2 regions of the Marinobacter sp. L-46 genome follow, and region 2 is predicted to be linked to the other one. Evidence: predicted binding sites of a transcription regulator. Region 2 holds the regulator's gene; the other holds the start of a gene.
What was found. Region 2 encodes sigma-54, which starts transcription at its own class of promoters, with help from an activator protein. Its sites were predicted from a motif close to ANTGGCATNNANNTTGCTNT; they were not measured.
Positions count from the first base shown of each region.

Region 1 (14,835 bases), on a different contig from region 2:
CGAACAGAAAGCCGAAGTACAGGCCGGAGTTGATGATAAAGCGGAATTCTACGTCGCCACACTTCAGGAAAATGCGGTTGAGCAGCTGTTTGTCGCTGGCCAGCCGTTCGATGACCATGCCTTTGATGTCGAGCAGGTCTTCGATGTTGTCGGATACGTCTTCTACCAGGTTGTCGACCAGTTGCGGGGTGGACTTGCGTACCCGGTCGTAGACCATTTTGCGGGCGGAGGCAGGCAGGTTTTCCCAGAAGGTGGGGTACTCTTTGAGCATGAGTTCGTCGACATACTCTTCTACCCTGGGGTCGACGGTGTAGATGATGTGGGCGGCCAGTACCTTTGGGTCAATCTGTTCGAAGATTTCCTGTACGGTGCCGATTTTGGAGATGGTGGCATCGACGCTGATGGCGGCCATTTTCCGGGCCTTGGAGGGGATGATGCCTTGCCAGCCGAGCAGGGGTGGTTTGCCGATGAACTCCAGAGGGTAGAAGGTCATTTTGATGGCGAGCCAGTTGGTGCTCCAGCCGATGAGGGCTGCGATCACTGGAATACTTAGGTATTGCCAGAATTCCGGGTTGGTAAGTAGGCTGGTCATCCGGTACTCGCTGGTTTTGTTCTGATTCGGTTGGTTCTGTCCTGGGTGCAAGCGGCAGTGCGAGAGGGGGTTTCCAGAAAACGCTCCTTGCGGCACATCCATGTGGCGCTTCTGCTCCGCCATCCATGGCTCCGCAAATTTCTGGAAACCCCCTCTCGCACTGCCGCCCATCATGGGCAGAGCGTCTTGCTGCAATTGTCAGACACGGATCATGTTGGTGACAGCGGAATCTGTCAATGACTGAACCGCCACTGCATCACGTTACAGAAGGCCATTCGCGGTTAACCGCCAATATCTCCCCATAACCACTGGCACAGGGCCATGGCCGCCACCGGCGCTGTTTCGGTGCGCAGAACCCGGGGGCCGAGGGCTACGGGCAGAAAGCCGTTTTGTTCTGCCAGGGCAATCTCGTTGGCGCTCAGGCCGCCTTCGGGGCCGATCATCAGGGCGACGCTGGCGGGTTTTTCCAGTGTGTTCAGGGAGTGTTCGGTGCGGTGGTGCAGCACCAGGCGCAGGTCGCAGGTTTGGCTGTATTGCAGCCATTCCGCTACGGTCATCACCGGCAGGATGTTCGGGACCTTTGCACGGCCGCATTGTTCGGCGGCGCTGATGGCGACTTGTTGCCAGTGGCGCAGGCGTTTTTCTTCCCGGTCGCCTTTGAGTTTTACGTCGGAGCGTTCGGTGGTGAGGGGGGCGATGGTGGTTACGCCCATTTCCACGGCTTTCTGCACGGCGTAGTCCATGCGGTCGCCCTTTGACAGGGTCTGGCCCAGGACGATGGTCAGGGGCGATTCGGTGGCGTTGGCCTCGGCGCTTTCGATGGTTACGGTGACGTTCTTTTTGCCGGCCTCGGTGATGGTGGCGGTGTAGTCTTTACCGTCGCCATTGAACAAGCGCAGCTGATGGCCGGGCTGCATGCGCAGTACCCGGCCTACGTGGTTGGCGGCGTTGTCGTCGAGTTCACACGGGCTGCCGGTGTGCAGGGGGCTGTCGGTGTAGATTCTGGGAATGCGCATGGTCAGCCCTTAACTGCGATTTCGATGCCTTCGGTGGCCACCTGGGCCAGGTGTCGGATCTGGTCTTCGGTGATCACGTAAGGCGGCATGAAGTACACCACGTTGCCCAGCGGGCGCAGCAGGGACTGGCGGGTGAGGGCATGCTGGTACACCTTGATGCCACGGCGTTCCTGCCAGGGGAACGGGGTTTTGCTGGCTTTGTCTTTGACCATTTCGATGGCCAGGGTCATACCGTGCTGGCGGATGTCACCCACGTTGGGGTGGTCGGCCAGGTGGGCGACGGATTCGGCCATGCAGCGGGACAGCTGGCGGTTGTTTTCGATGACGTTTTCGTCCCGGAAGATGTCCAGGGTGGCCAGGGCGACGGCGCAGCCGATGGGGTTGCCGGTGTAGCTGTGGCTGTGCAGAAACGCACGCAGGGTTTCGTAGTCGTCGTAGAAGGCGTTGTAGACGGTGTCGGTGGTGAGCACTACGGACAACGGCAGGTAACCGGCGGTCAGGCCCTTGGACAGGCACATGAAATCCGGGGTGATGCCGGATTGTTCGCAGGCGAACAGGGTGCCGGTGCGGCCGAAGCCCACGGCGATTTCGTCGGCAATCAGGTGTACGCCATAGCGGTCGCAGGCTTCGCGCAGTTTGGTGTGGTAAACCGGGTGGTGCATGCGCATGCCGCCGGCGCACTGGATCAGGGGCTCCACCACCACGGCACAGATTTCGTGGTGCCGTTCGGCCAGCAGCTTGTCCATGGCTTCGAACTGACGCAGGGCGTAGTCTTCATCGGTTTCGCCCGGCTCCTTGTTGTAGGCATCCGGCGAGGGTGCGGTGAGCACTTCCATCAGCAGCGGCTGGTAGGTGTCTTTGTACAGGGCAACATCGCCCAGTGCCAGCGCGCCCAGGGTTTCGCCGTGGTAGCTGTTGCTGAGGTTAACGAAGTTCTTCTTGCCCGGATGGCCCTGGTTTTTCCAGTAGTGGTAGCTCATCTTCAGGGCGGCTTCGATCGCGGACGAGCCGTTGTCGGCGTAAAAGCATTTGTTGAGTCCTTCCGGAGTTGCCTCAATCAGGCGCTCGGACAGGTTGACCACGGGCTCATGGGTAAAGCCGGCCAGGATGACATGCTCAAGCTGGCCAATTTGTTCCTGGATCGCGGCGTTGATTCTCGGATTGGCATGGCCGAACAGGTTGACCCACCAGGAGCTCACGGCGTCGATGAACCGGTTGCCCTCAAAGTCTTCCAGCCAGACACCTTCGCCCCGCTTGATCGGGACCAGTGGCAGGGTTCCTTCATGGTCTTTCATCTGGGTGCAGGGATGCCACACAGATTTGAGGCCACGGGCGACGAGGTCAGCATTGCGCATGAGAATTCTCCATCAGACGGTCGTGTTCTGGATTGTCGGCGGTTAACCTGTGCGGATATTACCGTTAACAGCGGCGACTGGCCAATGCCGACAAACTTCCAGAGCCTCGGAATTCCTTAAGAAAGACTAAGGGGACGCTGATGGGACGGGGATTAAAAAATCCCAATAATTTACTGTAGCAGGATTTCAGGACGCAGGCCCATTGACCGGGCCTGCTTTCACTTGACCAAAATCACTGGAAAAGCGTCCGTAATCAGAAGCTTTTACTCCAGCCAAGCCAGAATTTCGGATCATCCGAGTTGACGGAGCCAAGGGCGCTGTCCGGGTCGATATCCGAATATTCCAGATTGATACTGACGGAGCCGAGCGTTCCCGCATCCTTGGTCACGTTGACGGCGGCGTGTCCATAGCTCGCCTCGCCCACGGACGGTTTTTTGTCGTCGGTAAAGTCGTAGTAGCCTAATGTAACACCTGCACTGAAATCATTTTCCAATGGCATGTGGGCGCTCAGGTAATAGAAGACATCGCCTTCCACGAACAGCCCTGGTGTGCTGTTGTCACTGTTTACTGTATAGGCTAGCCCCGCGGATAAATACCCGTAACTCAGCTCCCCGTATATCTCCCCGAAATCAATAGAGGCGGGAGCGTCCGGGTAAGCATAATATATATACCCGACGTCATATCCGATATCGTTGATAGCGCCCGAGTAACCCGCATAGAGGTCAAACTCATAGCTGGTCCCGTCGCCAAAATCCACATTGGAACCCCATACACCGGCATACAAGCCGGACGCATGCTCGTAGTCGAGCCCACCCTGGACAGCAGCTGAATTGTCTGTTTGTGTCACGCCACGGAAGAGGTAATTGCTGGAGACGCCTACATTGGCGCTTACGTCAGCGCTGACCATTGAAGGAGTTGCCTGAAGAACTGCAAACAGACCAACACCGAGCAATCCGGATTTTCTGAGAACTTGCTTATCCATTATGTACACCTTTTTAAGTTGCGCTTTTCGCATTCCTCAGGAGCAAACAAGGTGCCAATCATTATAACTTGTTGTTTATTATAACTTTAATTCTAAAAAGCAGTAGCGAAGTCCGATTCATAAATCCGCAGCGCCCCAAAATGGAGCGATATCCATCGTTCGATCAGGGTGGCGCTCGATTTTAGTGCCAGCCTGGTCGCCCTTGACCTTTTTGCGCCCAAAGTCATCCGGCCAGCCCCGGCGCTGTACCGGAACAACGCCGGTCAACGCGCTGCGCGCCATGTCGGGCGCACCATAAAAAAGGGGCAGAAAAATCTGCCCCTGAAACCTGATTAACTCTTTATCTCGCCAGTATCAGCGCCAACGCGGACAGAACCCAAACCCAATAACCATCTTGCTGTTTATACAGCAATTTTACCATTTGGCTTGAGCCTTACATAAGCGGAACCGGGGATCATGCATGATCAAAACGCATACTGGAACCGCGCACGGACCTCATCTCCGCTTTCGCCGCTGGCTTGCTCGCCATCCATGTAGCTCATGCCGAGTCGGACATTCTTATTGGCGTAGTAGTTGACACCCAGCGTCGTTTGCTCGCCGTCGGTTGTGGCCAGCCCCACGTCACTGTATTTTCCATCACCCTCTTCAAAACTTAGCCATGGTTTTCTCTTACCTTGTCGGTTTGCTTGTGTATTTTGGAACACCGGGGTAAGTATATTAGGCTAACATTGCGAAAAAGTTACAGAAAACCAATTAGTCGACCCTGAAAAAAGAAAAACCTGAAGAAAAGCCCCCGGAAGCAGGGGCTTTGCCTGGGCGGCTTAGCTCAGTGCGCGAGTACCCGTGACAGGAATGACTGGGTGCGTTCGTTCTGGGGGTTGTCGAAGACGTCTCCGGGTTTGCCTTGCTCGACAATCTGGCCCTCGTGGATGTAGATCACCCGGTCGGCCACTTCGCGGGCAAAGCCCATTTCGTGGGTGACGACCATCATGATCATCCCTTCTTTGGCCAGCTCGCGCATGACGTCCAGCACTTCACCGATCATTTCCGGATCCAGGGCTGACGTTGGCTCGTCGAACAGCATCAGGCGCGGTTCCATGGCCAGGGCCCGGGCATTGGCAACTGTCGGTGATTCGCTCTTGACCTTCCGGGGTGCCAGCATGATGTTCTTCTTCACCGTGAGGTGCGGGAACAGGTTGAACTGCTGGAATACCATACCGACTTCCTTGCGGATCTCGGCCAGGGCTTTCGGATTACCGCTCTTTGGCGCAAGCTCGTGGCCATCCACCTTCAGATGACCGGATTCAAACTCTTCCAGGCCATTGACGCAGCGGATCAGGGTGGACTTACCGGAGCCACTGGCGCCGATAATGACCACCACTTCGCCTTGTTCGACGGTTAAATCTATATCTTTCAGGACATGCAGGTTGCCGAAGTACTTGTTCATGCCCTTTATTTCTACAATATGAGTCATGGGTACCTTTCCTTCAGACAGAGACCAGTCCGCGCCGCTCGACGTAGCGGAGAAGCAGGGACAGAGAGAGGGTAATGGCGAGATACAGGATCGCGACCACGAAATACACCTCAAACGCGGTGAAGGTGTTGGCAATGTAGATCTGACCCTGGCGGACCATCTCGCCCACACCAATGACCGAGAAAAGAGACGTGTCCTTGATGCTGACGATGGCCTGGTTGCCCAGCGGTGGAATCATCCGGCGGAATGCCTGGGGCCAGATGATGGACCAGAATGTCTGGGTTCTGGACAGGCCCAGGGAAAGGCCTGCTTCGCTCTGGCCTTTGGCAATGGACTGAACACCACCGCGAACCACTTCCGAAATATAGGCGCCGGAGTTCAGCGCAATGGCTGCGATACCGGCGGTCAGGGGATCGATCGGGCCGCCGATCAGGTCGGGCAGGCCGTAAAAGATAAACAGGACCTGGACCAGGATCGGAGTACCGCGAAAAATTTCGATGTAGGCGGTCGCCGGCCAGCGCAGGAACCATTTTTCGTAAATGGTTTTGTAGGTGCTGTCTTCCTTGATTTCTGCCAGGGCCTCGTTAACCGGGCCAACCCATTCGCTACCTTTTTTCAGGGCGATACCGTACTGCTGGCCTTCATACAGCGGGCCTACTGCCATGTTGTACTCATGCTTGCTCCTTTCTCTTATTGTGGTTCCGTCTGCCCGGTAAGGCAGGCTGCGCTATGACCGGTTTGTTCGGTATTGCACAGGGAACATTGATGGGGATGCATCAGATACAGGTTCGTCCATCTTGAAAGGATTTGCAGGAAATCAGCTGGTTAGAAAACGAAAGAGGGGCCGAAGCCCCTCTTTGTACTGCTTTGAAGAATGCCTTAGAAGGCAATCTTTTCGCGGTCGCTGATACCCAGGTTCTTCCAGATGGAAAGGCTGGGTTCGGCCTGGTTCAGGGTGTAGAAGTGCAACCCCGGAGCCCCGGCTTTCAGAAGCTTTTCGCACATTTCGGTGACCACTTCTTCACCAAACTTGCGGATGCTGTCGGTGTCGTCGCCGTAGGCTTCGAGCTGCTTGCGGATCCAGCGAGGGATTTCCGCGCCGCACATGTCAGAGAAACGCACCAGGCTGGAGAAGTTGACGATGGGCATGATGCCCGGCACCACCGGAATGGTGACGCCCATCTTCTCCAGACGGTCGATGAAATAGAAGTAGCTGTCCGCATTGAAGAAGTACTGGGTGATGGCGCTGTTGGCACCGGCCTGTACCTTGCGGGCAAAATTCTTCAGATCATCTTCCGCACTGCGGGCCTGAGGATGGAACTCGGGATAGGCGGCCACTTCCAGGTTGAAGTGATCACCGCTGTGGTTCCGGATGAATTCCACCAGCTCGTTGGCATACCGCAGCTCACCAGACGCCCCCATGCCCGAGGGCAGATCGCCGCGCAGAGCAACGATCCGGTTGATGCCGTTCTCTTTATACAGATCCAGCAGCTCGCCGATCTCTGCGCGGGTTCCCCCCACGCAGGACAGGTGCGGTGCTGTGGAAATACCCTGCTTGTGCAGGCTGAGCACGGTTTCAATGGTGCGGTCCCGGGTGGAGCCGCCGGCGCCGAAGGTGACCGAGAAAAAATCCGGGTTCACCTCGGCCAGTTGGTCGCGCACAACTTGAAGTTTCTCCTTGCCCTGATCGGTCTTGGGCGGGAAAAACTCGAAGCTGAAGCGGCGTTTGAATTGCTTCTGGGATTCCATGATCGTTTCCGCTTAGTACCTGTAGCTTTCCGGCTTGTACGGGCCTTCGACCGGTACGCCGATGTATTTTGCCTGGTCCGGAGTCATCTTGGTGATCACGCCACCAAAGCCTTCCACCATGGCGCGGGCCACTTCTTCATCCAGCTGCTTGGGCAGAACCTGGACGTAAACGCCCTTGGCCTTGGACTCTTCAGGCAGGTCCGCAAACTTGCGCTCGAACAGGTACATCTGTGCCAGCACCTGGTTGGCGAACGAGCCGTCCATGATGCGCGACGGGTGACCGGTGGCGTTGCCCAGGTTTACCAGGCGGCCTTCGGACAGCAGGATCAGGTGGTCGTTGCTGGCCTTGTCGCGGTAAATCACGTGTACCTGCGGTTTGACCTCGTCCCACTCCCAGTTCTTGCGCATGTAGGCGGTATCGATTTCATTATCGAAGTGGCCGATGTTGCACACCACAGCGCCGTTCTTCAGCGCCTTCAGCATGTTGGCGTCACACACGTTGACGTTACCGGTGGTAGTCACCAGCAGGTCAGTGGTGCCCAGCAGGTCGGTGTTGATGCCTTGCTCGGTACCGGTGTTGATGCCATCGATGTACGGGGATACCACTTCAAAACCGTCCATGCAGGCCTGCATGGCGCAGATCGGGTCGGCTTCCGTTACCTTCACGATCATGCCTTCCTGACGCAGGGACAGGGCAGAACCCTTGCCCACGTCGCCGTAACCAATCACCAGCGCTTTCTTGCCGGACAGCAGGTGGTCAGTGGCGCGCTTGATGGCATCGTTCAGGCTGTGACGACAACCGTACTTGTTGTCGTTCTTGGACTTGGTCACCGAGTCGTTGACGTTGATGGCCGGGATCTTCAGAGTGCCGTCGCGCAGCATTTCCTGCAGACGGTGCACGCCGGTGGTAGTCTCTTCGGTCACGCCGTGGCACTTGGCGATTACCTGCGGGTATTCCTTATGCAGCAGCTCGGTCAGGTCGCCGCCGTCGTCCAGGATCATGTTCGGTTCCCAGCCGTCTACGTCTGCGCCCACGGTCTTGTGCAGGCACCATTCGTATTCTTCGTCGGTTTCACCCTTCCACGCGAACACGGGAATGCCCTGGGCTGCGATGGCGGCAGCAGCCTGGTCCTGTGTGGAGAAGATGTTGCACGAAGACCAGCGCACATCAGCGCCCAGCTCGACCAGTGTTTCAATCAACACGGCAGTCTGGATGGTCATGTGGATGCAGCCCATGATGTTGGCGCCTTTCAGCGGCTGCTCGGCTTTGTACTTCTCACGCAGTTTCATCAGGGCGGGCATTTCGCCTTCGGCGATCTTGATTTCCTTGCGGCCCCAGCCGGCGAGTTCGATGTCGCGGACTTTGTAATCGTCGAAATTGTTCGGAGTGCTCATGGTGTTCTCCTGTCAGCCTTTGCCTGTGGTCCCGGAAAATTGTCGGGTACCGCTTGTATTGGTGGAGTCGGAGATGGGGAACGTCTTTCGCGGAACCGCTACAAGCACATCCCTGTGCGCTTCTCTCAGGCCATCCATGGCCTTCGAAATTCCGCGAAAGACGTTCCCCATCTCCTTTTCATAACTTTTGGCGTTTGCCGTCTCCGGTACGCCGTAAATTCAAACTTGGTCTTCTTTCAGTCGGGTGCTTGAAAGAATTTCGGATAAGCCCTAACCACAATTATGAAAGCGGTGGTGAGGAACGTCTTTCCGGGACTATCTTTGGCCATGGATGGCCAAAGCTAAGCGCCCACGGATGGCTTGAGCGTGTCCCGGAAAGACGTTCCTTGCCGCCGCCCACTCCAAAAATGAGAGGGCTGGGCCGCGACAAGAATCCAGAGTCATTCGTTAGATACCTGCAGCATCCTTCAGAGCCGCAGCGCGGTCGGTCTTTTCCCACGGGAACGCGGTGAAGGTCTTGCCGCCAACGGTCATCTCGTACGGATCACGGCCGAAGTGGCCGTAGGCTGCTGTGGCGCGGTACATCGGGTGCAGCAGGTCCAGCATGTTGGTGATCGCGTACGGGCGCAGGTCGAAGTGCGCGCGTACCAGCTCGATGATCTTGTCGTCGCTGATCTTGCCGGTGCCGAAGGTGTTCAGGGAAATGGAAGTCGGCTGGGCCACACCAATGGCGTAGGACACCTGGATCTCGCACTTCTCAGCCAGGCCAGCGGCCACGATGTTCTTGGCTACGTAACGGCCAGCGTAGGCGGCAGAGCGGTCAACCTTCGAGGGGTCTTTGCCGGAGAACGCGCCGCCACCGTGGCGGGCCATGCCGCCGTAGGTGTCTACGATGATCTTACGGCCGGTCAGGCCACAGTCGCCAACCGGGCCGCCGATTACGAACTTGCCGGTCGGGTTGATGTGGAACTCGGTGTCTTTGTGCAGCAGTTCGGCCGGCAGGGTGTGCTTGACGATCAACTCCATCACTGCTTCTTTCAGATCTTCCTGGGTAACATCTTCATCATGCTGGGTGGAAAGGACCACCGCGTCGATGCCGGCAACCCGGCCATTTTCATAGCGGCAGGTCACCTGGCTTTTCGCATCCGGGCGCAGCCACGGCAGCAGGCCGCTCTTGCGGGCCTCGGCCTGGCGCTGCACCAGCCGGTGAGAGAACGTGATCGGAGCTGGCATCAGCACGCCGGTTTCGTTGCTGGCATAGCCGAACATCAGGCCCTGGTCGCCGGCGCCCTGGTCTTCCGGCTTCTGGCGGTCAACGCCCTGGGCGATGTCCACCGACTGCTTGCCGATAATGTTGATGACACCACAGGTGTCGCCGTCGTAGCCCACTTCGGAGGAGGTGTAGCCGATGTCTTTGATCACGCCACGCACCAGGTCTTCCAGGTCTACCCAGGCACTGGTGGTGATTTCACCGCCAACGATGGCCACACCGGTTTTCACCATGGTTTCGCAAGCTACGCGAGCGTGCGGGTCGTCGGTCAGGATGGCGTCCAGTACCGCGTCGGAGATCTGGTCGGCCAGTTTGTCCGGATGGCCTTCAGAGACCGACTCGGAGGTGAAAATGTTGTAGTCAGACATAGTGGTGCTCCTCTGTGAGCGTTTTCAAAATCGGTGTACGTAATTCTACGTACGTCAATATCAAAGTTTTTTGATGTTCTAGTGTCTGCGCGGGCTTCAGGCCGTTCCAGACGTTTTCCAGAATTCCCGTACCTGCACCTGGAAGCCGTTGCGCAGGCCGATAAACAGTTGCTCGCCCGCAGTCAGGCCGGCATCGGCCGCCCAGGCGGTGAGTTCTTCCGGCTCGAAGCCCAGCCACAGGTCGCCGCAGTTCTCCTTGGCCCAGTCCTGGTCGTGGCTGCACAGGTCGCTGACGATAAAACAGCCACCGCTGTTCATCAGAGCTGCGGCGTCCAGAAAGATGTCCGCCGGGCTGGGTACGTGGTGCAGCACCATGTTGGCGACAATCAGGTCAAAGGCATCGCCCCGGGCCAGTACCGTGTCGGTGACACCTTCAATAAGGTCGACGTTGTTCAGCCGTTCCTCAATACAGGTGCGGGTGGCCTTGGCCAGCATGTCCTTGCTGTTATCCAGCCCCACCACATGATCAAACAGTTGTGACAGCACCGGCAGGAAGCCGCCTTCACCGGGGCCGATTTCCAGCACGCTGCGCCAGTCCTGCCGTGCTGCCCGCTTGCGGATCAGCTCGGCGGTGGGCTCCGCATACAGGTCAAAGGCGGCGATCAGTTCCTGCTGTTCCCGGAACTGCTCCGAATGCCGGGAGAAGAAGGCCTGGGACTGTTCCGCCCGCTGCTCGCGGATGGCCTCGATTTTGTCGTCCAACTGCGGAGGCAAGGGCACCCGGTCTACGGTCTCGAAAATCTGCCGGATGGCCTGGTCTGCCAGCTTGTCGCCGTCCAGGTTCAGGGGGCGGCGGTAGAAAATGGCATTGCCTTCCCGCTGGGGCTCCAGCAACCCGGCTTTGTGCATCACCTTCAGGTGGTGGCTCATGCCGGACTGGCGCATATCAAACATCTGGCTCAGCTCCAGCACACCGAAGGTGTCACGGCGCAGCACCCGCAGGATCTCCAGGCGCAGGGGGTCTCCGCTCGCCTTGAAGATCGGTGCCAGGGTGTCCACAGAGGACAGTTCGTTAGCATGTGCATTGAGTGAGGTCATGGTTGGCAAGTGTAGGGGTGATTGGTTGGTCGATCAATAGCCATATCAAAATTTTTTGATATAGGTTTATGGCTTTGTGAAATCAGTTGCTTTGGCGAGTTTGTGCCGCCGCCATCGGAAAACCACTACATATGGATTTGCCCCGGCACACAGTAATCGGCGAAAATACGCGCCTTCTTTTTGAGCAGTTTTTGCAGCTTGAAGTCTTTTCCTGAAAAACACTGGAGAATTGTCAATGCCGTCCCGTAAAGATCTCGCCAACGCCATTCGCGCGCTGAGCATGGATGCGGTTCAGAAAGCCAAGTCCGGCCACCCGGGTGCGCCCATGGGTATGGCGGATATCGCCGAGGTACTGTGGAACGATTACCTGAGCCACAACCCGGCCAACCCGCAATGGGCCAACCGTGACCGTTTTGTACTGTCTAACGGCCATGGTTCCATGCTGCAGTACTCCCTGCTGCACCTGAGCGGGTACGACGTTAGCATTGACGACATCAAGAACTTCCGGCAGCTGCACTCCAAGACTCCGGGGCACCCGGAATACGGCTACACCCCGGGCGTTGAGACCACCACCGGCCCGCTTGGCCAGGGCATCGCCAACGCCGTTGGTTTCGCGCTCGCTGAAAAAGCCCTGGCGGCGCAGTTCAACCGCCCGGGCCACGACATTGTGGACCACTACACCTATGCGTTCCTGGGCGACGGCTGCCTGATGGAAGGCATCTCCCACGAAGTGGCTTCCCTGGCCGGTACCCTGGGCCTTGGCAAGCTGGTGTTCTTCTACGACGACAACGGCATTTCCATCGACGGCGAAGTGGAAGGCTGGTTTACCGACAATACTCCGCAGCGTTTTGAGTCCTACGGCTGGCAGGTAATTCCGGACGTTGACGGCCACGATGCCGACGCCATCCGCGCGGCTGTTGAACAGGCCCGGGCCAACACCGAGCAGCCGACACTGATCTGCTGCAAGACCATCATCGGCTTTGGTTCCCCCAACAAGCAGGGCAAGGAAGATTGCCACGGTGCCCCGCTGGGTGACGATGAAATCGCCCTGACTCGCGAGGCTCTGGGCTGGCAGCATGGCCCGTTTGAAGTGCCCTCTGAAATCTATGCCGCCTGGGATGCCAAAGAGAAAGGCGCAGCGGCCCAGAAAGCCTGGGAAGACAAGTTCGCCGCCTACGAAAAGGCCGAGCCGGAACTGGCGGCCGAGTTCAAGCGCCGTATGGCGGGCGAGCTGCCGGCGGACTTTGCCGAGAAAGCCCAGGCCTACATCCAGGAGTGCCAGGACAAGGGCGACACCATCGCCTCCCGCAAGGCCTCCCAGAACACACTGAATGCCTACGGCCCGCTGCTGCCGGAACTGATGGGTGGCTCTGCCGACCTGGCCGGTTCCAACCTGACCATCTGGTCTGGCTGCAAAGGCGTGAGCAAAGAAGACGCCTCCGGTAACTATATTTACTACGGCGTTCGTGAGTTCGGTATGGCTGCGATCATGAACGGCATCGCCCTGCACGGCGGTTTTGTTCCTTACGGCGCAACCTTCCTGATCTTCATGGAATACGCCCGTAACGCGGTGCGCATGGCCGCGCTGATGAAGCAGCGTTCCATCTATGTATTCACCCACGACTCCATCGGCCTGGGCGAAGACGGCCCCACCCACCAGCCCATCGAGCAGATGGCCAGCCTGCGCACCACGCCCAACATGAGCATGTGGCGCCCGGCCGATGCCGTGGAATCTGCGGTAGCCTGGAAAGCCGCCCTGGAGCGCAACGACGGCCCAACCGCCATGGTGTTCTCCCGTCAGAACCTGCCGCATCAGCAGCGTGATGCAGAACAACTGGCCAACGTCGCCAGGGGTGGCTACGTGCTGTCTGACAGCGAAGGCTCCCCGGAACTGATCCTGATCGCCACCGGCTCTGAAGTGGGCCTGGCCCAGGACACTGCCGCCAAGTTGCGAGAGCAGGGCAAGGCCGTGCGTGTGGTTTCCATGCCGTCCACCGACGTGTTCGACGCCCAGAGCGCCGAGTACAAGCAACAGGTACTGCCGCTGGAAGTCACCAACCGTATCGCCATCGAAGCCGGCATCGCCGATTACTGGTACAAGTACGTTGGCCTGGACGGCCGGGTTGTCGGCATGACCACCTTTGGTGAGTCTGCGCCGGCTGGCGAGCTGTTCAAGGAATTCGGCTTCACCGTCGATAACATTCTTGAAGTGGCTGCGGAACTGCTGGACGCCTGATGAGCAACTCAACGCCGTTTCGAATCGCCATCAACGGGTACGGCCGTATCGGCCAGTGCGTGTTGCGGGCACTGTATGAAAACGGCTATCGCGATTACCTGCAGGTGGTCGCGATCAACGAGTTGTCAGACATCGACACCATCGCTCACCTGACCAAATACGACTCCACCCACGGGCGGTTTCACGGTGAGGTGGCGGTGGATGGCGACAACCTGGTGGTGAACGGCGACCGCATTCGAGTACTGCGTCACCCGGACCCGGCGGAACTGCCCTGGCGTTTGCTGGATGTGGATCTGGTGCTGGAATGTTCCGGCGCCTACTCGGACCGGACAACTGCGGAAAAACACATCGCAGCCGGTGCCCTGCGCCTACTGTTCTCCCAGCCGGGTGACCCGGATGTTGACCGCACCGTGGTCTATGGCATCAACGATGGTGACCTTAACCCGCAGGATGTGATTGTGGCTGCAGGTTCCTGCACCACCAACTGCCTGGTACCGGTGATCAAGGTGCTGGACGACGCCTTCGGCGTAGAACAGGGCAGCACCACCACCATCCATGCCGCCATGAACGACCAGCCAGTGATCGACGCCTACCACCACCAGGACCTGCGCCGCACCCGCAGCGCGCTTCATAATATCGTCCCGGTAGACACAGGACTGGCCCGAGGCATCGAGCGCCTGCTGCCCCACATGGAAGGCCGCTTCAGCTCGGTGGCCATGCGCGTGCCAACGCTGAATGTGTCTGCTATAGACATGGTGGTGAACGTACGTGAAGCAACCGATGTTGCGGCAGTAAACCAGCTGCTGAAAAACGCCGCTAACGGATCGCTCAAAGGCATTCTCGGCTACACCGACGAACTCCTGGCCAGCTCCGACTTCAACCACGACGCCCACTCCGGCGTGGTCGACGGCGGCCAGACCCGAGTGACCGGCGGCACCATGGTGAAAGTACTGTGCTGGTTCGATAATGAATGGGGCTTCGCCAACCGGATGCTGGATGTCAGCCAGGCGTGGTTGCCAAACAAGACGGATACAAAGGGGTCTGACCCCGAACGGGGTCAGACCCCAACCATAGCTTGAAAGTATGCCGAACGGGGTCAGACCCCACCCAAGGCTTAACAATTTGCACCTGTGAACCCATAACTACGGAACCTGATTATGGCCATCAAAAAAATGACTGACCTGAACCTCGCCGGCAAGCGGGTTCTGATTCGTGAAGACCTGAACGTACCGGTCAAAGACGGCAAAGTGTCCAGCGACGCCCGTATCCGCGCCTCGCTGCCGACCATCAAGGCCGCCAA
Region 1 is NZ_JBSXOP010000046.1:62,900-77,734, forward strand. It holds gene AC13DJ_RS05580 (DUF445 domain-containing protein) at 1-592, opposite strand, end outside; gene AC13DJ_RS05585 (16S rRNA (uracil(1498)-N(3))-methyltransferase) at 874-1,608, opposite strand; gene AC13DJ_RS05590 (adenosylmethionine--8-amino-7-oxononanoate transaminase) at 1,611-2,963, opposite strand; gene AC13DJ_RS05595 (TorF family putative porin) at 3,217-3,945, opposite strand; gene AC13DJ_RS05600 (porin) at 4,410-4,565, opposite strand; gene AC13DJ_RS05605 (amino acid ABC transporter ATP-binding protein) at 4,772-5,419, opposite strand; gene AC13DJ_RS05610 (amino acid ABC transporter permease) at 5,433-6,083, opposite strand; gene metF (methylenetetrahydrofolate reductase [NAD(P)H]) at 6,299-7,168, opposite strand; gene ahcY (adenosylhomocysteinase) at 7,181-8,563, opposite strand; gene metK (methionine adenosyltransferase) at 9,011-10,201, opposite strand; gene AC13DJ_RS05630 (metalloregulator ArsR/SmtB family transcription factor) at 10,298-11,299, opposite strand; gene tkt (transketolase) at 11,535-13,535, shown strand; gene AC13DJ_RS05640 (type I glyceraldehyde-3-phosphate dehydrogenase) at 13,535-14,614, shown strand; gene AC13DJ_RS05645 (phosphoglycerate kinase) at 14,693-14,835, shown strand, end outside.
Region 1: the regulator sigma-54 is predicted to act here: its motif matches at 3,985-4,004, upstream of AC13DJ_RS05595 (TorF family putative porin).

Region 2 (14,835 bases):
TGTCTGTCAGGCGTAGAAAAGGGTGGCCAATCCCAGGAAGGCCATGAAACCGACAACATCGGTTACCGTTGTCAGGATAACGCTGCCGGCCAGCGCCGGGTCAATGTTCCGGGATTTCAGGAACAGGGGCAACACCGTGCCCACCAGGGCCGCAGCTACCAGGTTGATCACCAGGGCAGCGGCAATTACCGCACCAATCAGCCAGTCGTTAAACCAGAGCACCGCGGCTGTCGCCACCACCAGGGCCCATAACAGGCCGTTGAGTACGCCGGAAAGAAACTCCCGGTTCAGCAGCCAGCCTACGTTGGCGCCGCTGATCTGGCCCACGGCCATGCCGCGGATAACCAGGGTCAGGGTCTGGCTGCCGGCAATGCCGCCCATGCTGGCTACGATGGGCATCAGTACCGCCAGGGCAACCACCTGCTGGATGGTTTCTTCAAACAGGCCGATGACTGCCGAGGCGGTAAAGGCAGTAATCAGGTTTACGCCCAGCCAGACCGCCCGGCGCTTGGTGGTTTTCATCACCGGGGCAAATGTGTCTTCGTCTTCGTCCAGGCCGGCCATGCTCATCAGGGAGTGGTCGGCATCATCCCGGATAACGTCGACCACGTCATCGATGGTGATCCGGCCCAGCAGCCGGTTGGTTTCATCCACCACCGGCGCGGAGATCAGGTCGTAGCGCTCGAACAGGGTGGCAACCTTGGTGTCGGACAGGGTGACGTGGATCGGCTCTATATCGGTATCCATGACCTCCCGCACGGTGGCACCGGGATTGGATACCAGCATGCGGGTAATGGGAAGAATACCGATAAATTCGTCGCGCCGGCTGACCACAATCAGGCTGTCGGTCATCGGCGGCAGGGTACGGTGCCGGCGCAGGTAACGTAGAACAACGTCAATGGTGATGTCCGGGCGCACCGTCACCGTATCGGTGTTCATCAGACCACCGGCGGTGTCTTCCGGGTACGAGAGTACTTCCTCTACCCGCTGCCGGTCCTGCTCGTCCATGGTGTCCAAGACTTCCTGGATCACCGTATCCGGCAGCTGCTGCAGCAAGTCGGCCAGGTCGTCCGATTCGAAGTCTTCCAGCAGGTTGGCCAGTTCCTGGGCGTTGAACTCGCTCAGGAAGTCGGCCCGGATGTCGTCCGACATGTACTGGAGGACTTCACCTTCCAGTTGTTTGTCGACCAGCTTCCACAGCAAAACCCGCTGCCGTGGCGGGGAAGATTCCAGCAGGTGGGCAATATCACTGGGGCTCAGGCCGCCATTCAGGATGCGCGCTACCTGTTTGAGGGCACCACTGTCGAGGGCCTCACTGAGGGAGCGAAGCCGCTGTCGGGCCTGACTTTTTTCCAGAATGTCGGTCATGAAACCACCTGCGATCAGAAAACCTTTGTATTATAGCGGAGTTAGGTTACACAGGTGAGGAAGACTTGCAGGTGAATTACGAAGTTTTATTCACCCTCGCCGAAATAGTCGTCGATCAGTGCAATCAGGGCGTCGATGGCTTCCTGTTCGTCCGGGCCATCGGCGGTCAGCTCCACTTCGGTGCCCTGGCTGGCGGCCAGCATCATCACCTGCATGATGTTGCGGGCATCCACTTCCCGGCCCTTGGCCTTCAGGGTGATCTTGCTGTCAAACCGGGAGGCGGTGGTCACCAGCTTGTTGGTGGCCCGGGCGTGCAGCCCGAGCTTGTTGATAATTGTGATGGGGCGGCAGATCATGGCGGCTCAGATCTCTCCCCGGGCTTGCAGGTGAGGCAACTCGGTATGGCGCACCTGCACGTTGCGGTACTGCTTGCGGAAGTAAGCGCCCAATTGCTCGCACACATACACCGACCGGTGCTGGCCACCGGTGCAGCCGATGGAAATGGTCATGTAGCTGCGGTTGCTGTCGGCAAAGGACGGTAGCCAGGTGTTCAGGAAACCGGTGAGGTCGTCCACCATTTGCCCGGTCAGCGGTTCCCGCTCCAGGAAATCGATTACCGGCTGGTCGGTGCCGGTGTGCTTGCGCAGGCTGGTGTCCCAGTACGGATTGGGCAGGCAGCGCACGTCGAATACATAATCGGAATCTACCGGCACGCCGTGCTTGAAACCGAATGACTGGAACAGCAGGGCGATTTCCTGTTCCTTGCGGCCGGCCACCCGCTGTTTCACCATGTCGCGCAACTCGTACATGGATAGGCCGGTGGTGTTGATATACAGGTCGGCCAGCTTCGACAGCGGTTCCAGCAGCTGTTTCTCGTTGCTGATGGCTTCGCGCAGAGAGGTCTTGTCGTCGCTCAGGGGGTGCTTGCGCCGGGTGGCGTGGAACCGTTGGAGCAGGGATTGCTCGTCGGCATCCAGGAAGATGATTTCGATCTCGATCCCGGTATCACCCAGCCGCTGGTAGATGTCCTCGAAATTGGCCAGTTCACCGGACAGGTTGCGGGCATCGATACTGACCGCCATTTTCTTCAGGCGGCCGGGGGCCTCGTGGGCCACGGCTTCCCGGGTCAGGGGAAACAGCAGGCCGATGGGCAGGTTGTCTATGCAATAGAACCCCAGGTCTTCCAGTACGTGCAGTGCCGTACTTTTGCCCGACCCGGACCGGCCACTGACGATGATCAGCTTCATGGTTAGGCTTCTCCCGTACTTTGACAGCCCTCGGTTACTGGCTGTCGGTGGTCATGCCCTTATACAGGGAGTCGGCATCCTGGCATTTGCGCAGGCGCTCGCAGAATGCGCTGTCGTTGAAACGTTCAGCAAGCTGGCTCAACAGCTCCAGGTGCTCGCTGGTGGCTTCTTTGGGCACAACCAGGGCAAACACCAGGTCTACCGGCTGGTTGTCGATGGCATCGAAGTCCACCGGCTCGGCCAGGGTCATCAACACTCCGATTACCCGATCCAGGCCTTCCAGGCGGCAGTGGGGTATGGCGATACCCTGCCCGATACCTGTGCTGCCAAGACGCTCCCGGGACACCAGGTTGTTGAAGATGTCGTTATCGTTGAGAGTCTCGTCCTGATAGTGAATCCGCTCGGCAATAAACTCCAACACCCGTTTCTTGCTGGACGCCGGTACCTGGCACAGCGTCAGTGCAGGGGCCAGGATGTTGTCGATGGTCAGGGATGTATCGCTCATGGATTAACTGTGAACCCGTAAAAAAAAGGCTGCGGCCGGTAGCCCTGCCGCAGCTCGTTCGATTGAATTACCCGGTAGCCTGCGCCTGAAGGCGCTTAGCCGTTACCGTGCATCCGGTCTACGTTCTTTTCCTTGTGCTTGAGGATCTGGCGGTCAAGCTTGTCCACCAGGGCATCGATTGCCGCGTACATATCCTCGTTTTCAGCCTTTGCGTGAATCTCGCCACCAATTACGTGGAGGGTAGCTTCAGCCATCTGGCGAACTTTCTCAACTTCCAGCGTCACCTGACAGTTACTGATGTGGTCAAAGTGGCGCTCAAGCTTCTCGAACTTGGTGTTGACGTAATCCTTCAGTGCAGGGGTCAGTTCTACGTGATGGCCTGAAATGTTGAGTTGCATTGGCGTCTCCTGTTGTCATCATGCCGGCGTTCCGCCGGACTGAGTACCAGAGCTTCGTGCCCCGGTGAATATTGGTAAACGATTGCCGGTAAAGGCTTAAACCAGTCGCTTGCGTTCGTTCGAAGGAGGTATGTGCATGGCCTCCCGATACTTGGCCACGGTGCGCCGGGCCACGTTGATACCCTGTTCCCCTAGCATGGCCGCAATTTTGCTGTCGCTCAACGGCTTTTTCGGGGTTTCCTCTGCAATCAGTTTCCTGATCATGGCACGAATTGCCGTAGAGGAACACTCCCCGCCTTCGGCGGTGCCCACGTGGCTGGAGAAGAAATACTTCAGCTCGAAGATGCCCCGGGGTGTGTGCATGTATTTCTGGGTGGTTACCCGGGAGATGGTGGACTCGTGCATCTCCACGGCCTGGGCGATGTCCGACAGGATCAGGGGCTTCATGGCCTCCTCACCCTGGTCCAGGAAGCCCTGCTGGTGCTCGACAATGCGGGTGGCCACTTTCAGCAGGGTTTCGTTGCGGCTCTGCAGACTCTTGATAAACCACTTGGCTTCCTGCAGCTGGTCGCGCAGGTAAGTGTTGTCGGCGCTGCTGTCGGCCCGGCGAATCAGCGAGGCGTAACTGGCGTTCACCCGGATGCGCGGAGCAATTTCCGGGTTCAGTTCCACCCGCCACCGGCCTTCATGCTTGCGCACGATCACATCGGGGATTACGTAGTCGGTATCACCGTGATCAATCACATCCCCCGGTTTCGGGTTCAGGCTGGTAATCAGGGCCAGGACTTCCCGCAACTGGTCTTCCTTCAGCCGGCTGCGGCGCAGCAGCTGCGCGTAGTCACGGTTGCCCAGCAGGTGCAGGAACTGGGTGACAACCTGGCGCGCCTGGCGCAGCCAGGGGGTGTCCGGTGGCAGCTGGTTCAGCTGGATCAGCAGGCATTCCTGAAGGTCCCGGGCAAACACACCCGGGGGGTCGAAATGCTGCAGCCGGTGCAGCACGGCTTCTACCTCATCCAGGTCCAGTGGGTCTTCATCGCTGTCTTCACGCAGGCCGGCGTGGATTTCGTCCAGCGGCGAGGTGAGATAGCCCCGGTCGTCCACGGCGTCCATCAGGGCGTGCGCGATGGCCTGGTCCCGTTCGCTCAGGGGGGTGAGGTTCAGCTGCCATTCCAGGTGATCCCGCAGGGTTTCCGTAGGGGAGTTGCGGGTTTCGAAGTCCGAGTCGTTCTCGTCGTCGTCTTTCGGAGTGCTGGCCGGGGCGGTTTGGTAGATGTCTTCCCAGGCGGTATCGACCGGCAGGTCGTCAGGAATGGTGTCGGTAATGTCGTTTTCCGAGTTCCAGTCCGGCCCGTTTTCGGATTCGTCCCAGTCGTTGCTGCTTTCCGGGGCGTTGTCATCCTGGGCGCTGGCGGTTTCGTTGTGCTGGTCGTCAGAACTTTGCTGTTCGGTGGTGTCGTCCGGGCCGTGGTCGTCGTCCTCGGCGGTTTCCAGCATGGGGTTGGAGTCCAGCGCCTGCTGGATTTCCTGCTGGAGATCGAGGGTAGAAAGCTGCAACAGGCGGATGGCCTGCTGCAACTGGGGCGTCATGGTCAGGCTCTGGCCCAGTTTTAGCTGTAACGAGGCTTTCATAACCATGGCTTTAGATCCATAACAGACTGGTATCCCGGTAAAAAATCGAATTTCCTTGCAAGATCTTTGCCGAGTTTACTTGTTACCGTTCTGCAACACAATCAGACCTCGGTGAAAGGGCGGGGCGCTCCGCTTAAAGGCGGAATTCGTCCCCCAGATACACCTCTTTTACCTGCTGGTTGGCGAGGATGGCCTCGGAGTTGCCGGAGGCAATGATGTGGCCGCCGGACACAATGTAGGCGTTCTCACAGATGTCCAGGGTTTCCCGCACGTTATGGTCGGTAATCAGTACGCCAATGCCCTTATCCCGCAGGTGCCGGATAATGTGTTTGATGTCGCTGACGGAAATGGGGTCTACCCCGGCGAAGGGCTCGTCCAACAGGATGAAGGCAGGCTCCATGGCCAGGGCCCGGGCAATTTCCACCCGGCGACGTTCGCCACCGGACAGGGCCATGCCGAGGCTGTCCCGGATATGGGTGATGTGGAATTCTTCCAGCAGCTCTTCCAGCTTGGCTTCCCGGTCGGCCCGGTTCAGGCCCTTGCGGGTTTCCAGGATGGCCATGATGTTGTCCCGCACGGTGAGTTTGCGGAATACCGAGGCTTCCTGGGGCAGGTAACCGATGCCCTTACGGGCGCGGCCGTGCATGGGCAGCGGAGTGATGTCCTGGCTGTCGATGGTGATGCGGCCCCGGTCTGCCGGCACCAGGCCTACGATCATGTAAAAGCAGGTGGTTTTGCCTGCGCCATTAGGGCCCAGCAGGCCGACGATTTCTCCGGAGCGGATCTCCAGGGAAACATCCAGGACCACTTTTTTCTGCTTGTAGCTTTTGGCCAGATTACTGGCCCTGAGTACTGCCATCAGAACCTTCCCCGTTACTGGACTGGCCGGTGTTACGCGGCTGGATGACCATTTCGACCCGGCCGGAACCGCCGGTTTCTGTATTGCCGCCCTCGGCGGTGACCACCCGGCTGACCGTATTGTAATGAATAACATCACCCTTGAAGGTGTTGCCCGCCTGTTCGATGACGGCCTGGCGCTCGAAGGTCAGCTGGTTGTCTTTCGCGGCCCAGGTAATGTTCAGGGCGCTGGCATTGGTCATGCCTTCGCCTTCCCGGGAGGGCTGGCGGTAATGGGCGGGTGATCCACTGGCTTCAATGCGGCTCAGGCCCTGGTCGTCCCGGTACAGCACCGCCCGCTGGGCTTCCAGCCGGGTGCTGCCCTGCACCAGTTCCACGTCGCCGGTGTAGGTGGCCACGCCGGCGCTGTCATCCAGCCGGGCGGAGTCGGCACTCACCTGGATGGGGGTGTTCGAGTCCATATCAAAGGCCATCGCCGGGGCGGCCAGCATCAGCGCGGCAGCCAGCAGCGCCGGCGGATAAAAACGGAGCTTACCTGACGGTTTCATATTGCCCTTCCACCCGGGAGTTGAGTTCCAGTATGCGTTGATCAATCCAGGCCTTCATGCCGGTGGCCTGGGTGGTACCGAACGGCTCGGTAATGGTTACCGGCAGGTCGGTGAATACGGTGCCTTCGTTGTTGTCCAGGGTCAGCGCTTCCGTGGCCAGCGTGGCCCGGGAGTCGCCGCTGGTGCGCAGTACGGTCACGTTACCTTCCAGGTGCATCAGCCCCTGAGACTGCAGCAGGCTACCTGCATCGGCTTCAATTATCCACGGTTCGGCCTCACCCTCGCCGAACAGGCGGGCGCTCGGGTCTGTCATCCTGGCGCTGCTGTCGTGATCGAACTGCTCGATGCGGGGGCTGGTCATGTGGATTTCCAGGGTGCCCTGTTCATTCCAGGCCCGGTAGTCGGCGCCCACCACGAAGCCGTCCGGCTCGGCGGGGCCCCGAAGCTGTGCCGCTTCGGGATCGGGTACCGGTGGCTCGCCGCTTTGCCACATCAGGTAAATCGTGGCGGCAACAGTAGCCGCCAGGGCCAGGGTGCGCAGCCAGGGTTTGCCGGCCTGTGAGGAAAAGAACCGCCGGATCATGCCCGGTCGTCCTGTGATTCGGCCAGGTAGGGGGCCAGGGTGTTTTCCAGCTGGCCCTGGGCCCAGAGAATCAGTTCGCAGGCTTCGCGCACGGCGCCCTGACCGCCCGCTGCCTGCGTGCAGTAGTCGGCATGCTGACGGACCAGCCAGTGGCCGTTGGGCACGCTGATGCCAAGGCCCGCGTACTGCAGGGCAGGGAGGTCCGGCAGGTCATCGCCCATGTAGCCGATTTGCCCGGCGGTAATGTCCATGTCAGCCACCAGTTCCTGCAAGGCCACCCGCTTGTCTTCCCGGCCCTGCATCAGGTGGCTGATGCCCAGGTCGTTCATGCGCTTTTCGGTGAGCGGCGAGCGCCTGCCGGTAATCACCGCCACGGTAATGCCGGCGTGCATCAGCTGTTTCAGGCCCAGGCCATCCAGGATGTTGAAGGTTTTCAGCTCGTCGCCGCCGGCGCTGAAGTACAGGCGGCCATCACTCATAATGCCGTCTACGTCAAAGGCCACCAGGCGGATGGCGGCGGCTTTGGCTTTCAGTGCGTCGTTCCACTGGTTTTGCAGGGGGTGAACCATGCCGGTCATTCAGATAACCCCCGCGCGCAGCAGGTCGTGCATGTTGATGGCGCCGGTCAGCTGGCCGTTTTCATCGGTGACCGGCAGGGCGTTGATCTTCAGTTCTTCCATCATGTTCAGGGCTTCGGCGGCCAGGTGGTCGGCGCGGATGGTTTTGCCGTGGCGGGTCATGACATCCCGGATGACAGTGGTGTGCACATCCACGGATTTATCCAGGGTACGGCGCAGGTCACCATCGGTGAAGATGCCGGTCAGTTCGTCCTTTGTATTCACTACCGTGGTCATACCCAGACCCTTGCGGGTGATTTCCAGCAGCGCGGTGCTGAGGCTGACATCTTCGGTGACTTTCGGAATTGCATCGCCGGAATGCATGATGTCGGAGACCCGCAGCAGCAAGCGCCGGCCCAGGCTGCCGCCGGGGTGGGAGAACGCGAAGTCTTCGGCGCTGAAGCCGCGGGCTTCCAGCAGGGCCACGGCCAGGGCATCGCCCATCACCAGGGTGGCGGTGGTACTGGAGGTGGGGGCCAGGCCCAGGGGGCAGGCTTCAATAGCCACGCTGACATCCAGGTTGGCGATGGCTTCCTTGGCCAGGACCGAGTTGGGGTTGCCGGTCATGCTGATCAGCGGAGCGCCCATGCGCTTGATCAGGGGCAGGATGGTAACCACTTCGCTGGTGCTGCCACTGTTGGAGATGGCAATCACTACGTCCTGCGGGGTAATCATGCCCATGTCGCCGTGGCTGGCTTCGCCGGGGTGTACAAAGAATGAAGGCGTGCCGGTGCTGGCCAGGGTGGCGGCAATCTTGTTGCCGATGTGGCCGGATTTGCCCATGCCGGTCACCACCACGCGGCCCTTGCAGGCCATGATGACCTCGCAAGCCCGGGTGAAGTCGCCATTAATGCGGCCCTCAAGGGCTTCGATAGCTTCCCGTTCGATGCGGATAGCCCGCAGGGCAGAGGTGCGGTAGTCCTGGCCACCTGAAGAGTTGGAGTCTGTCATCTCGGCTGGTTTTCCCTCTGTCCGCTTGCTTGGTTTGGCTGCCCCGGCTACCATCCGGGCCGTGAGCGATTGGCTGGCAAGTATATCATTTATGAACCTCTTGTCTTAATGTAGGCGCTCCCCGAGAAGGATGGATTATGGAGTCATCTGCTTACATAACACTTAAGGATGTGGTGTTTTCCCGAGGTGGTCGCCGCATTTTCGACGGCGTAACGCTGGATATACCCAAGGGCAAGATCACCGCCATTATGGGCCCCAGCGGCACCGGCAAGACCACGCTTTTGCGCCTGATCGGCGGCCAGCTAAGGCCGGATTCCGGGCAGGTTTCCGTGGACGGCCATAATGTGCCGGCCCTCAAGCGCAAAGACCTTTACCGGTTGCGGGAAAAGATGGGCATGCTGTTCCAGAGTGGTGCCCTGTTCACTGACCTGAGCGTTTATGAAAACGTGGCCTTCCCGCTGAGGGTGCACACCAGGTTGCCGGAAGACATGATTCGCGACATCGTGCTGATGAAGCTTGAGGCCGTGGGCCTGCGTGGTGCCCGTAAACTCATGCCTTCCGAACTGTCCGGCGGCATGACCCGCCGGGTTGCACTGGCCCGTAGCATTGCCCTGGACCCGGAACTGATCATGTACGACGAGCCGTTTGCCGGGCAGGACCCCATTGCCATGGGCGTGCTGGTGAAGTTGATCCGGGATCTGAACAGTTCCATGGGGCTGACCAGCGTGCTGGTCTCCCACGATGTGCCGGAATCTCTCAGTATTTGCCACTACGCCTGTATCCTGGCGGACGGTAAGGTGATCGGAGAAGGTACTCCGGAGGAACTGCGCCAGCATCCGTCTGACCGAGTCCAGCAATTTCTGAATGGCCAGCCCGATGGCCCGGTGCCGTTCCATTATCCGGCCAGCGATGCCGCTGCGGACTTCGGCGTAAACGGAGGCGCACTATGATCGACCGTATTGCCGCCCTGGGCCGTGGCGGGTTGGATGTGATTTCTTCCTTTGGCCGGTCCGGGCGTTTCCTGGTGGGCGTTCTGGCAGGCATTCCCCGGCCGGCGACCGGGTTTCCGCTGTTGCTGCGCCAGTTGTATTTTGTCGGTGTACTGTCGCTGGCCATTGTGGTGGTGTCCGGGCTGTTTATCGGCATGGTGCTGGGCCTGCAGGGTTACACCATTCTCAGCGATTACGGCTCCGAGGCTGCGATCGGCCAGATGATCGCCCTGACGCTGGTGCGTGAGCTGGGGCCGGTGGTAACGGCTCTGCTGTTTGCCGGTCGGGCTGGTTCAGCATTGACTGCAGAGATCGGCCTGATGAAAGCCACCGAGCAGCTTTCCAGTATGGAGATGATGGGTGTGGACCCCTTGCGCCGGGTGATTGCGCCCAGGCTCTGGGCCGGATTTATCGCCATGCCGGTGCTGGCCATGATTTTCTCCGTAGTCGGTATCTGGGGTGGCATGCTGGTGGGCGTGGACTGGCTGGGCGTGTTCGAAGGCGCCTTCTGGGGCAACATGCAGTCGTCAGTGGATTTTGTGGATGACGTACTGAATGGCGTTATCAAGAGCGTGGTGTTCGGTTTTGTCTGCGCCTGGATTGCGGTGTATCAGGGCTATGATTGTGTGCCCACCTCCGCCGGCATCAGTTCTGCCACCACCAAAACCGTTGTTTATTCATCGCTGGCGGTGCTCGGGCTGGACTTCGTCCTGACGGCCGTCATGTTCGGCGATTTCTGATCAAATTTTCAGGGAGCCTGCAATGGCACAAAGAACCACAGAAGTAATCGTAGGCCTGTTCATGATCGCCGGGTTGGCCGCCCTGCTGTTCCTGGCGTTGCAGGTGAGCGGACTGTCTCCGAAATCGGCTGGTGATCGTTACACCCTCTATGCCAACTTCAATGACACCGGAGGCCTGGCGCCCCGGGGCAAGGTGTCGATGGCGGGTGTCACCATCGGTGCCATCGAATCCATCGAGCTGGATACCGAAACCTTCCAGGCCCGGGTAGTGCTGGCTATCGATGCCGGTATCGACAATATCCCGGCGGACAGTGCAGCAGTAATACGTACATCCGGCCTGCTGGGAGATCAGTACATTGATATATCTGTTGGTGGCGACCTCGAGTCCCTGAGCCCGGGCGACACCTTTTATTCCACTCAGTCTGCCATGAATCTCGAGCGGCTGATCAGTAACTTTGCCTCCGGACGCTGATGCGGGGCAGAGCACAGAAACGAATGCGGGAGAACACAATGCTTGCCCTGAAACAACGATTCATCTGGATGTTTGCCATGGTTGCCCTGGTGGCGGGCCAGGCCTGGGCCGGTCCGGAAGATGACCTGAAACAGTATGTAGACGAAAACACCCAGAAGCTGGTGCAGAAGCTCAATGAAGAAAAGGGCCTCTACGAGCAGGACCCGGAAGCCTTCTATGCCAGCATGGATGAAACCCTGGACCAGTTTGTGGATTTTCGCCGCATTGCAGCCCGGGTAATGGGGCGCTACGCTCGCCAGACCTCTCCCGAACAGCGGGACGAGTTTGTGGCCAAGTTCAAGCGCAGCCTGTTCGATAGCTACGCCCAGGCGCTGGTGAGTGCCGAGAACTTCGAAATCAACGTGCTGGACGCGGAAATCCTGGCTCAGAACGACGACCGTGCGTCTGTGCAGATGGAAGTAATCAGCGCGTCCGGCAACCGCTATCCGGTCACCTACTCCATGTACCGCAATGGCGAAGGCCGCTGGATGATGGAGAACGTGATTGTGGAAGGCGTGAACATCGGCCTGGCATTCCGGGATCGCTTTGCCCAGGAAATGGAGCAGAACCGTGGCCAGGTTCAGGCCGTGATTGATGGTTGGGGCGATGCTGTTGAAGCCCTGAAGCTTGATGAGGAGCTGGACCGTTCATGACCGCTCCGGCTGTCGAGCTCTCAGGTAATACTCTCGCCGTAACCGGTGAGGTGAACGCCGATACCGTGATCGCCCTGCGCAAGCAGGGTGAACAGTTGATCGGGGCGGCCAGCGTCCCGTTAACCGTTGACCTTTCCGGCCTGGCCACCGCCCACAGTGTGGTGTTGTCCATGCTGTTGTGCTGGCACCGGCTGGCCCTGGGAAAACAGCAACCCCTCACCTTTCAGGGTGCCAGCGACCGCCTGTTGTCGCTGGCCGCCCTCAGCAATCTGGAAGACCAGATTCCCGGATTTGCCACACACAGCTGACCGGCGCCCGGGAATTGGTTACAATTCCGCCCCTGATTTCAAACCAGTCGAGGAATCCCTATGGACGCCGCCCAGGTTACCGAACTTGTTAAAGAAGCCCTGCCCGGTTGCGAGGTTCAGGTACAGGTCGATGGCAGCCACTACCTTGTGGTTGCTGTGGGTGACGTATTTGAAGGCCTGCCCACCATCAAACGGCAGCAGATGATCAACAAGGTACTGTTCCAGCACATTATGGACGGCACCATTCACGCCCTTCACCCGAAAGCCTACACCCCGAGCGAGTGGGCCGAGCGGCAGGCCCAGGCCTGAACAGCACAGGACAAGTATTGTGGACAAACTTCTGATCGGGGGCCGCAAGCCCCTGGATGGCGAGATTCGCATTTCCGGCGCCAAGAACGCGGCACTGCCCATTCTGGCGGCCACGCTGCTGGCCGATGAGCCGGTAACCATCGGCAACCTGCCGCACCTGAACGACATCACCACCATGATCGAGCTGCTGGGCCGCATGGGCGTGGAGCTGATGATCGACGAAAAGATGAGTGTGGAAATTCACGCCAACACCATCAAGCACTTCCACGCGCCCTACGAGCTGGTGAAAACCATGCGCGCCTCCATCCTGGTGCTGGGCCCGCTGGTGGCGCACTTCGGCGAAGCGGAAGTGTCCCTGCCCGGTGGCTGTGCCATCGGTACCCGCCCGGTGAACCTGCACATCCACGGCCTGGAGCTGATGGGTGCAGACATCACGGTGGAGAACGGTTACATCAAGGCGAAAACCAACGGTCGCCTGAAAGGTGCACACATCTTCATGGACACGGTTACCGTAACCGGTACCGAGAACCTGTTGATGGCGGCCACCCTGGCGGAAGGTAAGACCATTCTGGAAAACGCCGCCCGGGAACCGGAAGTGGTCGACCTGGCCGAATGCCTGATCGCCATGGGTGCAGACATCAAGGGCCACGGCACCGCGACCATCGAGATCAACGGGGTAGAGCGCCTGCATGGTTGCCACTACAACGTACTGCCGGACCGTATTGAGACCGGCACCTACCTGGTGGCGGCAGCGGCGACCGGTGGTCGGGTAAAACTGAAAGACACCCGGGAAGACCTGCTGGAAGCGGTACTGCTGAAGCTGGAAGAAGCCGGCGCGGAAATCACCACCGGCCCGGACTGGATCGAGCTGGACATGAAGGGCAAGCGCCCGAAAGCGGTCAGCCTGCGCACTGCACCGTACCCGGCGTTCCCCACCGACATGCAGGCCCAGTTTGCGGCCATGAACGCCGTGGCGGAAGGCACCGGTACCATCGTGGAAACCGTGTTCGAAAACCGCTTTATGCACCTGCAGGAACTGATCCGCATGGGTGCCGATATTACCCTGGAAGGTAATGCCGCCATCATCAAGGGCGTGGAGCACCTGACCGGCGCTCCGGTGATGGCCACCGACCTTCGGGCTTCTGCGAGCCTGGTGATTGCCGGGCTGGTTGCCGATGGCGATACCATTGTGGACCGCATTTATCACATAGATCGCGGCTATGAATGTATTGAAGAAAAACTGCAGCTGCTGGGCGCAAGTATTCGCCGTTTGCCGGCATAATTAACCAACGGGAAACCGGATAGATCCATGACAGATTCCATCACCATCGCCTTGTCGAAGGGACGAATCCTCGAAGAAACCCTGCCGCTGCTGGCGGAAGCCGGTATTGAGCTGGTGGACGACGTGAAAAAGTCCCGCAAGCTGGTGTTTCCGACCACGGATCCGAACGTGCGGGTACTGATTATCCGTGCCACGGATGTGCCCACTTACGTTCAGTACGGCGGCGCCGATCTGGGCGTGACGGGCAAAGATGTGCTGATGGAGCACGGTGGCGCGGGGCTTTACGAGCCGCTGGATCTGAACATTTCCCGCTGCCGGTTGATGACCGCTGGCAAGAAGGGCGAGCAGCCTCCGGCGGGGCGCATCCGCGTGGCCACCAAGTTTGTGAACCTGGCGCGGCGCTATTACGCGGCCCAGGGGCGGCAGGCGGATATCATCAAGCTCTACGGGGCGATGGAGCTGGCGCCGATTCTGGACCTGGCCGACGAGATTGTAGATATCGTGGATACCGGTAATACCTTGAAGGCCAATGGTCTGGAGCCGCGGGAGCTGATTGACCATATCAGTTCGCGGTTGGTGGTGAATCGGGCTTCCATGAAGATGAAACATGGGCAGATTAATCCCATCATCGAGAAGATGGCACTGGCTGTGGATCGTCGGCGCGGTTCTCAGGAGTAAGGCTTCCCTATACTTTGGGAGTGTGTCACCCATCGGGTTGGCCCTTCCAAAAACCGCTCCTTACGGCACGTCCCTGTGGCGCTTCTGCTCCGCCATCCATGGCTCCGCACATTTTTGGAAGGGCCAACCCGATGGTTTCCGCATACTTTTGAGTTAGGAAGCCCCAGAGTTTTTTAATCCCCGAACTGTTGGCGGGTAATCCGACGGAAATCAGTATTCAATCCAACGCAGGATTAACGAGATGAACGACAGAATCACCAGACTGAACACCACACAAGGCGACTTTGACAGTGCGCTGGCCAAGCTTTTGGCGTGGGATGACAGTGTTGACCACCAGGTGAATGAGTCGGTTCGGCATATCCTGCGTGAGGTGAAAACCCGCGGCGATGCGGCGGTTCTGGAGTTTACCGAGAAGTTTGACCGGTTGAAGGTTAACTCCATGGCGGAGCTGGAGATGGATCAGGGGCGTCTTCAGGAGGCTTTGGAGCGGATTCCGCAGGATCAGCGGGTGGCTCTTGAGAAGGCTGCTGAGCGGGTTCGGGGTTATCATGAGCGGCAGAATCAGAAGTCCTGGCAGTATCAGGATGAAGACGGAACGATTCTGGGGCAGAAGGTGACGCCGCTGGATCGGGCTGGTTTGTATGTGCCGGGTGGTAAGGCT
Region 2 is NZ_JBSXOP010000045.1:27,232-42,066, forward strand. It holds gene mgtE (magnesium transporter) at 7-1,368, opposite strand; gene AC13DJ_RS05115 (HPr family phosphocarrier protein) at 1,455-1,724, opposite strand; gene rapZ (RNase adapter RapZ) at 1,731-2,615, opposite strand; gene ptsN (PTS IIA-like nitrogen regulatory protein PtsN) at 2,650-3,120, opposite strand; gene hpf (ribosome hibernation promoting factor) at 3,216-3,518, opposite strand; gene AC13DJ_RS05135 (RNA polymerase factor sigma-54) at 3,615-5,147, opposite strand; gene lptB (LPS export ABC transporter ATP-binding protein) at 5,281-6,006, opposite strand; gene lptA (lipopolysaccharide transport periplasmic protein LptA) at 5,984-6,553, opposite strand; gene lptC (LPS export ABC transporter periplasmic protein LptC) at 6,537-7,136, opposite strand; gene AC13DJ_RS05155 (KdsC family phosphatase) at 7,133-7,714, opposite strand; gene AC13DJ_RS05160 (KpsF/GutQ family sugar-phosphate isomerase) at 7,715-8,704, opposite strand; gene AC13DJ_RS05165 (ATP-binding cassette domain-containing protein) at 8,842-9,654, shown strand; gene mlaE (lipid asymmetry maintenance ABC transporter permease subunit MlaE) at 9,651-10,433, shown strand; gene mlaD (outer membrane lipid asymmetry maintenance protein MlaD) at 10,456-10,905, shown strand; gene AC13DJ_RS05180 (MlaC/ttg2D family ABC transporter substrate-binding protein) at 10,944-11,597, shown strand; gene AC13DJ_RS05185 (STAS domain-containing protein) at 11,594-11,905, shown strand; gene AC13DJ_RS05190 (BolA family protein) at 11,966-12,214, shown strand; gene murA (UDP-N-acetylglucosamine 1-carboxyvinyltransferase) at 12,234-13,496, shown strand; gene hisG (ATP phosphoribosyltransferase) at 13,524-14,174, shown strand; gene hisD (histidinol dehydrogenase) at 14,416-14,835, shown strand, end outside.